Regions from separate parts of the Robertmurraya sp. DFI.2.37 genome, predicted to be linked through region 3. Evidence: riboswitches for the same ligand, from Rfam matches in the RefSeq annotation. Region 3 holds a riboswitch; each other region holds the start of a gene.
What was found. Region 3 has a riboswitch for S-adenosylmethionine ahead of PZE06_RS18305 (LLM class flavin-dependent oxidoreductase). Riboswitches for the same ligand answer to the same signal wherever they lie in the genome.
Positions count from the first base shown of each region.

Region 1 (2,201 bases), on a different contig from region 3:
AATCGGTGTGCTAACTTGAATTACATTAGTTTGAGAATGTGCAATCTCACTCTTTTCTAATGTAGGTGGTCCATTTTCTGCGAAGTATGCTTTTATTTCTTCGTCCACTGAATCAGGATTTTCTAAATAGGCTTCATACATCTCAATGACATATCCTAAATTCGGTCCGTGAAATCCTTGCCATACTGGTCCTTGACCATCTGATGGCTTCCTCATGTGAAATACCTCCAAAATCTTTTAAGAAATTGATCACTTTATCCTCTTCTTCTCCATTCGGAAACTCAAATGTTAGAATAATATTATTTTTCAGAGGATATAACGTTTTCAAAGCTATTCTAACACGTTCATGTAAGAACTACAAAGGTTTTAACTGTGTAAATAGTAAAAACTTTCATTAGGCAATTACCTATTGTAATAAAATTTTAACACTCGTTTAAATTATTACATCATTGGATAAATTTCCTCATCAATAGGCAAATTATGAAAGAACTTAAATCAAGGAGATGAACGATGCGTGAATATTGGTCGTGCAAAGGAAATAGCAGAAAGTGCTGAAGTTCATAACGTCACTTATGAAGGACTTCCAGTTATCATCCAACATGTTGATGAACAAACAAAAACAGCGAGAATTTATTCGAAGCAAAATCCTGAATATGAGCAGAATGTCCCAATCTTAAACTTAATTGAAGAGGAATAAAATCAGGCTGCCCGCAAACGCTCGCTTTCTTCGTTGCTCGTCTTGTCCGGTGCTCATTACCTATTATGGTAACTCCGCTCCTCCCAAGGCTTCGCGCCTCGAAATCAAACGTTTTCAATCAGCCTGAAGGTGACTGATTTTTTTTATTTTTGACTTTGTCTACACTCTGAAATAATTTCTCATTGACTTTATTGGTTTATTGTAGTAAATTTTAGAAAATTGAATTTAATTTCTTATCAAGAGAGGTTGAGGGTCTGGCCCTATGAAACCTCAGCAACCTGCAAGCATTTATTGCAAGGTGCTAATTCCTGCAAGTTTTGTAAATAAACTTGGAAGATAAGAAGAATGGCTGTTATCCGTTATGAAAAGTCTTCTTCTTATAGAAGACTTTTTTTGTTTGACTTTGTTATATATCGAAGTTGTATTTGGCTCATTTTCTCTCTTAAAAGACCGCTCCCCCCTAAAAAGGTGTGCGAAATTTTAGTTTCACATGATATGTGCAACAACTCTGTTTAACAAAGCCTTTCTTTTATATGCAGCTTTATAACAGCAAATTTTATGAATGTAAGGAGTGTTTTCTTATGTATGAACTCGAAACAAAATTGGCGCAAATCGGAAATCGCAGTGAAAAAACAACAGGGACTGTAAACCCTCCTATCTATCTTTCCACCGCCTATCGTCATGAAGGAATTGGTCAATCAAGCGGCTACGATTATATCCGAACTGGCAATCCAACAAGACAAATTCTAGAACAGACGATAGCTGAGCTTGAAGAAGGTGATGGTGGGTTTGCCTGTAGTTCTGGAATGGCCGCTATTTTGACAGTACTTTCTCTCTTTAAATCAGGAGACGAGTGGATTGTTGCAAAGGATTTATATGGTGGTACATACCGTATTCTGGAGGAGAACTTTAAGAAATGGGGCCTTAAGGCAACATATGTGAATACGAGCGATGCTGCCAATATACAGAAAAGTATTTCTGAAAAAACAAAAGCTATCTTTATTGAGACACCTACAAACCCTCTTATGGAACAAACCGATATCAAAGCTGTTTCAAAAATAGCAAAAGAAAATAAACTTTTAGTAATTGTTGATAATACGTTCTATACTCCTTATATTCAAAAACCAATTACAGATGGTGCTGATATCGTCATACATAGTGCCACTAAATATTTAGGGGGTCACAATGATGTTCTTGCCGGATTGATTGTTGCGAAAGGAAAGGAACTTTGCGAGTCTCTAGCTTTCTATCATAATGGCAATGGCTCGGTTCTAAGCCCTTTCGATTCATGGCTGTTAATGCGAGGAATGAAGACGTTAGCCCTAAGAATGGAAAAACATGAGCAAAATGCAAAAGAGCTTGTCCGCTTTCTATTAGAACACGACGCCGTGACAAATGTCCTTTACCCAGGACGAGGAGGAATGGTTTCATTTCGAATTCAACATGAAGCATGGGTGAATCCTTTCTTGCAAAACTTGCAATTAATCACGTTTGCTGAAAGCTT
Region 1 covers NZ_JARGEJ010000035.1:32,713-34,913, forward strand. The annotation lists gene PZE06_RS17040 (2-oxoglutarate dehydrogenase E1 component) at 1-216, opposite strand, end outside; gene PZE06_RS17045 (H-type small acid-soluble spore protein) at 515-697, shown strand; SAM riboswitch class I at 928-1,040, shown strand; gene PZE06_RS17050 (methionine biosynthesis PLP-dependent protein) at 1,279-2,201, shown strand, end outside.
Region 1: another riboswitch for S-adenosylmethionine. It lies ahead of PZE06_RS17050 (methionine biosynthesis PLP-dependent protein); the one in region 3 lies ahead of PZE06_RS18305 (LLM class flavin-dependent oxidoreductase).

Region 2 (2,201 bases), on a different contig from region 3:
TAATTTTATTCACAAAAGCATTTTCCCAAATATTCCCCTTGGCTGTTAAAAAAAGTAATAAACCTAGTATAATACCGATAATAAAGGTTGCGACTACTGAAATTCCCGTCATATACAGCGTTTCTTCTGTTGCTTCCCACATTTTATCCCATTTCACATTTGGAAAGAGCTCATTTATCATGTTTTATCACCTCTACTCCAACCTGCTGGGACTTAATAAAATCAACCGCTTTTGAAATTTCTGAACCATCTCCGTCAATATGGATGAACAATGTGCCATATGAGCCGTTTTGCGTTTGCGAAATCTTTCCTTGCAAAATATTAACGGTCACTTCGAAATTACGAATAAGATTTGTAATTAGCGGCTGTTCTGCAGATTCTCCAACAAACCCTAATTGGATGACCGTACCTTGAGGGTAACGCTCAAGTAAATGCTCAATCGTTTCTTTCGTTTCTTCTGGTTCCGTCACCTGCGATACAAATCGCTTGGTAATTTTTTGCTGTGGATTTTTAAATACTTCTAATACTTTCCCGGTCTCAACCACTTTTCCATCTTCCATAACAGCCACCCGGTGACAAATCTTGCGAATAACATGCATTTCATGAGTAATAAGAACAATCGTTAAACCTAAGCGTTTATTAATATCGACCAAAAGCTCTAAAATAGAATCTGTTGTTTGTGGATCGAGTGCAGAAGTCGCTTCATCACAAAGCAGCACTTTAGGATTGTTCGCCAATGCCCGTGCAATTCCCACCCTTTGCTTTTGACCACCACTTAGCTGCGAAGGATAGGCATCCTCTCGACCTTCAAGGCCAACAAGCTTAATCAGTTCATCCACCCGTTTAAGTCTGACGTTTTTGGGAATACCGGCAATTTCCAATGGGAAAGCAATATTCTCACGAACTGTCCTAGACCAAAGTAAGTTAAAATGCTGGAAAATCATACTGATTTCTTGACGAGCTTTGCGCAGTTCTTGGCCTTTAATTTGCGACACTTGTTTATCAGCAACAGTGACAGAGCCTGCCGTTGGAATTTCCAAGCCGTTAAGCATTCTTATTAGTGTACTTTTACCTGCACCGCTGTAACCAATTACACCAAAGATTTCACCTGCATTTATATGGATGCTGACATCATCAACAGCTACAACTTTTCCTTTGAGAGAAGAGTACACTTTTTTCACATTTTGTATGGAAATCAAATATTATTCACCTACTTTTAAATCCTATTATTCTTATGAGATAACCAAGTTTTACAAGCAATGCCAATTATGCCATTCATAGCTTTCACTCATAAGCCTTTTTCATTCATAAGAACATGTTGCTTCAACATGGAAATAATTCTCGTCTCCAAACTACATAAAAAGGCCTTCCTGCAGACAAGCAGAAAGGCATGCGTTATAAAATGTCCTTTCTCTCATCTATCAAAGCAATGCTTTGTGTGAATTGGCACCATTTCAATCACTTGACGGTTGCCGGGCTTCATCGGGCACATCCCTCCACCTCTCTTGATAAGAGCACATTATTAAATTAAATTCCATGGTCGAATATGGGTGTTATCATATCATGGATAAACTAACATGTCAATGAAAATATGAATCACTTCAACCCAATTCACATAATTTTATTAAGCCAAAAAAGTTAGAACTTTAAGTAAGATGGAATGTAAACTCTTTCTGTATCTATATCCAAAACGAAGTCACCCTCAATTTCCTTTGAATATGGGATGACATCAAAATTATTGAGTCTGCAAAAAAGACTTGGAAAATCTCGATCATAAATAGAGTGTTTTTTTGCCTGGCGAAACATTTCCTTCAATTTCCTCTTAGTATATTTTTTACCTATAAGTAAAGCCTTCACATAAAAACCATCGATTTCAATCATCATCATGACTGGTTGCTAACCAATCGATATAGCTATTTATTTCTAACAATTACTTTCAATTTATACTTTACGCATTTGTCGTTAAAGAGCTTTGACCTGTGGCTGCTTCAATTGCTTGTTCCAAATCTTCAATTAAGTCCTCTACATTTTCAATTCCTACTGAAAGACGAATTAAATCCTCAGAAACGCCTGCTGCTTCTAACCCTGCCGAATCAAGCTGTTGATGGGTCGTGCTTGCTGGATGAATGATTAAACTTTTTGCATCTCCAACATTGGCCACATGTGCCCAAAGCTGCAAATGATTAATTAATTTTGCACCT
Region 2 covers NZ_JARGEJ010000069.1:8,412-10,612, forward strand. The annotation lists gene PZE06_RS22510 (methionine ABC transporter permease) at 1-181, opposite strand, end outside; gene PZE06_RS22515 (methionine ABC transporter ATP-binding protein) at 171-1,199, opposite strand; SAM riboswitch class I at 1,412-1,515, opposite strand; gene PZE06_RS22520 (O-acetylhomoserine aminocarboxypropyltransferase/cysteine synthase family protein) at 1,949-2,201, opposite strand, start outside.
Region 2: another riboswitch for S-adenosylmethionine. It lies ahead of PZE06_RS22515 (methionine ABC transporter ATP-binding protein); the one in region 3 lies ahead of PZE06_RS18305 (LLM class flavin-dependent oxidoreductase).

Region 3 (2,201 bases):
TTTATGTTTAAATCGTTGAAGGCATAATGAATGAGAGAAGTCATGGCTTCCGCAGCGTAACCTTTCCCCCAATATTTCCTCCTCAGATCATAGCCAATTTCCGCTTTAGCATTGTCATAGTCGATAGCATTGAAGCCGCAAGTGCCTATTATTTCCTCTGATGCTAATTCGATGATTGAATAGCGAATCGCTTCATTATTTTGTGAGAGTGTATCAAATAATTGAATCATTTCTTCAACTTGTTTCATGCTTGTAAAGCGATCAATATTCATATATTTCGTTACTTCAGGATCAGACCAAATTTCAAAAAGTTGAGCTTTGTCTAAAACATTCATTTTTCTTAAAAATAAGCGTGGTGATTTAAGTTCTGTAATCAATATTTTACCTCCAGAATATGTTTTATGGGGATGAATATTGATATCTGCGCATAGTTCAGTCCCTTCATTCTTTAGTATTTTTAGTATAACATACAAGTTTTTTAGAAATCGCTTGTAAAATATAGCCCTTCTCTTTCGCAGTTAGAATGATGACAAAATATTTAGAGTTTCGAAAAATTTAATTGACAATTGGTTAAATTTAAACTATTATCACCTTAGTTTAGTTTATTTCACGTTGCTGCTTTTTAGTTAAAAGCAATGCTTCTGACAACATGTATTGAATATTTGCAACATTTTTATCTTTTTATACAACATTATCAAATCATATTTTTCTTCTTATCAAGAGAGGTGGAGGGACTGGCCCTTTGAAGCCTCGGCAACAGGTTCTGCGGAATACTGTGCTAATTCCAACAAGCGTTGTGCTTGAAAGATGAGAAGGGAGTTAAAAGCTCTCTTCTAAGAAGGAGAGCTTTTTATGTATGAACAATTCCAACTTAATAAATGGGAAAACTATCTAATTAGAATGGCAGGGAGAGAGTAGAAATGAAATATGGGTTTTGGTTACCGATGTTTGGCGGTTGGTTGCGTAATGTTGAAGATGAAAAGATGCCAGCAACCTTTGATTATGCGAAGGAGGTTGTGCAATCGGCTGAAAAATGGGGGTATTCGACTACTTTAATCGCAGAATTATATTTAAATGATATTAAAGGACCGGAACATGCCTCTCTAGAAGCCTGGTCCACTGCAGCTGGACTCGCAGCGGTGACCGATAAAATTGAGATCATGACGGCGATACGCCCTGGCTTTCACAATCCTGCCGTAGCTGCAAAAATGGCGGCAAATATTGATCGTATTAGTAACGGTCGTTTTACTCTTAATGTGGTTTCAGCATGGTGGGAAGAAGAAGCACGTCAATATGGTGGGGTTTTTACAGAGCATGATGAGCGTTATGCACGGACGGAAGAATTTATCGACGTTTTAAAAGGATTGTGGAAGGAAGAAACGTTCCATTATTCTGGTCAATTCTACAACCTAAGTGGCACGAAGCTTGCTCCAAAGCCTGTGCAAAAACCTAATCCAATTCTCTATGCAGGCGGGGAAAGCGAAAAGGGGAAACAAACCATTGCAGAAAAATGTGATGCTTATGTAATGCATGGTGGAACAGTTGAAGAAATTGAGGCAAAAATAACCGATATGAAGGTACGGCGTGAGCAAACGAGTAATGCTCCATTCAGCTCCTTTGGAATGGCTGCCTATGTAATTTGTCGAGATACAGAGAAAGAGGCTTTGGCTGAGCTTGAAAAAATCACGAACGTGAAAGACTCTAGCGCTTATGCTGGCTTTAAAGACTTTACGACTAAATCACAATTAGAGCAAGAAATTCAATTACAGGATTACTCGGTTTCTAATCGCGGGCTTCGACCAAACCTTGTAGGAACACCAGCGCAAATTGCAGAGCGCATTTTAAAGTATGAAGAAGTAGGGTTAGATTTATTATTATTACAGTTTTCTCCTCAACTTGAGGAAATGGAGCGATTTTCAAGGCAGGTAATGCCATTAGTCGAACAAAAACGGAGTTTAATAAAAAGCTAGAGAGGAGCGATAAGAATGAGTAAGGTATATGTCATCCATGAGAATCGTGAGTGGACAGTCCATTTAACTAGAAGGTTAGAGGAATTAGGTGTTCCATATGAAGAATGGCATTTAGATGAAGGGATGTTGGATTTATCAACAGAGCCACCAGAAGGAATTTTCTACAGCAGAATGAGTGCTTCTTCTCATACACGTGATCATCGTTTTGCAGCCGAATTTTCCGGGCAAGTA
Region 3 covers NZ_JARGEJ010000041.1:11,006-13,206, reverse strand. The annotation lists gene PZE06_RS18310 (GNAT family N-acetyltransferase) at 1-377, opposite strand, end outside; SAM riboswitch class I at 711-814, shown strand; gene PZE06_RS18305 (LLM class flavin-dependent oxidoreductase) at 921-1,970, shown strand; gene PZE06_RS18300 (ATP-grasp domain-containing protein) at 1,986-2,201, shown strand, end outside.

Region 4 (2,201 bases), on a different contig from region 3:
TTTCGTCTACTTTCCCTGTTCCAAATGTATCGACAGCGATAGACACTGGTTGTGCGACACCAATCGCATAAGCTAGCTGTACTTCTACCTTATCAGCTAGCCCCGCAGCAACGATATTTTTCGCTACGTAACGGGCAGCATAGGCTGCAGAGCGATCCACTTTTGTCGGATCTTTACCAGAGAATGCACCGCCGCCATGACGAGCATAACCACCATAAGTATCTACAATAATTTTACGACCTGTTAAGCCTGCATCCCCTTGAGGACCCCCGATGACAAATCGTCCAGTAGGATTGATAAAATACTTTGTATTCTCATCAATTAATTCACTAGGAACAACCGGACTGATCACATGCTCTTTAATATTGCGCTGAATTTGTTCAAGGGTAATTTCAGGGTGATGCTGTGTTGAAATGACAATGGTATCAATGCGGACCGGCTTGTTGTTTTTATCATATTCAACGGTCACTTGTGTTTTTCCATCCGGTCGAAGATAAGGAAGAATCTCTTCTTTCCGAACTTCTGTTAGACGGCGAGATAATTTATGCGCAAGTGAAATCGGAAGCGGCATAAGTTCCTTTGTTTCATTACAAGCAAACCCAAACATTAATCCTTGGTCACCTGCACCAATTGCTTCAATTTCTTCATCCGTCATACTGCCTTCACGTGCTTCCAAAGCTTGATCAACACCCATAGCAATATCGGGGGATTGTTCATCAATCGAAGTTAATACTGCACAAGTTTCAGAATCGAATCCGTATTTGGCTCGATTATATCCAATCTCTTTGATCGTTTCACGGACAATCTTTGGAATATCTACATATGTAGAAGTAGTAATTTCTCCTGCCACTAAAACAAGTCCTGTATTGACAGAAGTTTCAGCAGCAACACGAGCATTAGCATCTTTTGCTAAGATCGCATCCAATATTGCGTCAGAAATTTGGTCACAAATTTTATCTGGGTGACCTTCAGTAACTGACTCAGAAGTAAACAAACGCGCGTTTCTTGACATCTGACTTCCTCCTCATCTATAAGTACGAGGGCTTTCCCCCACGCTGATACGGAACTCATTCCCTATGTAGTATGAAATAAACATGGAGTTTTTATGATGATTTTCAAGAATTCATAAAAAGGGTTGAAGAACTCATTTCATATTATGTTGAGAACAAATAATCGTTCTGCCATCTTGAAACTCATTCAATTGTTTACAATATTGAAAAGTACAAGGTGCCTTCACCACAAATCTAATGCAGCTTATCTTTCTAAGGAGCTCTCCTTGCTGCCCATCACCGGCAAACTTAAAGAACTCTTAGTTTTGTTAGATGATAAACCACTTGCACTAAACACAAAAAAACCTTTCCTAAGAAGAGGAAAGGAGTATGTAAACAATTCTCGCCTTTCACTCTTATCGTTCAAGGACTTTATCCTTGCTTCAGGTTAGCACCATTGCTATCAAAGCTTTCAAGGATTCCAACAGAATCTTGAACTTAATAACCGGTTGCTGGGTTTCATAGGGCCTGTCCCTCCACCTACTCGGGATAAGAGAGTATCCGTTCAAGTGTAGATCATAACGAACGAGTGCATATGTGTCAACAGCTATGGAATAATTCTTTTAATTTTTTCATTTTCATGGCGAAAGATTCACTATAAGGAGCAACTTCCATCATCACATTTTTGCTTGAAAAATAAATGCCGATTTCGGGCAATCCACCTGTAAATAGGATCTCCTATGAAATGCAGAAAAGGCAAATATAATATACTTGCAAAGATAAATGTATAAGGGCTAATGAGCAAAATTCTTCTTACAGCTTTATATCCCTTAAGCACCCGTTGATTTGGAAGAAGAATATGAAGCTCACTTCTTAATTCCTTTGCTGTAAATCTAGCATCCTTTTGAACTTCCTCAAACTCTTGTAAAGAAAGCCAAGTAACTTTTTTAAATAAATCTATTTTTTGTAATATAGTCTTTGTTCTCAAGCATAACGCACAATTTCCATCATATAATGCCACAATTTCCAACTTTCCCATTCCCTTCCTGTTAAAGAATGAATATATTATGATCATCGTATTGCTAAAAGAACTCTAGTAATTTTCCTTAACCATTGAAACTTTTTGGATATTCAGTGGCATTTTCCACGAATTAGTATAGACTAATGAGATAAATGTGTTATACTAATCGTATTATGATATCGCTTTCGAGA
Region 4 covers NZ_JARGEJ010000026.1:38,537-40,737, reverse strand. The annotation lists gene metK (methionine adenosyltransferase) at 1-1,012, opposite strand, end outside; SAM riboswitch class I at 1,403-1,545, opposite strand; gene PZE06_RS14630 (thiol-disulfide oxidoreductase DCC family protein) at 1,645-2,028, opposite strand.
Region 4: another riboswitch for S-adenosylmethionine. It lies ahead of metK (methionine adenosyltransferase); the one in region 3 lies ahead of PZE06_RS18305 (LLM class flavin-dependent oxidoreductase).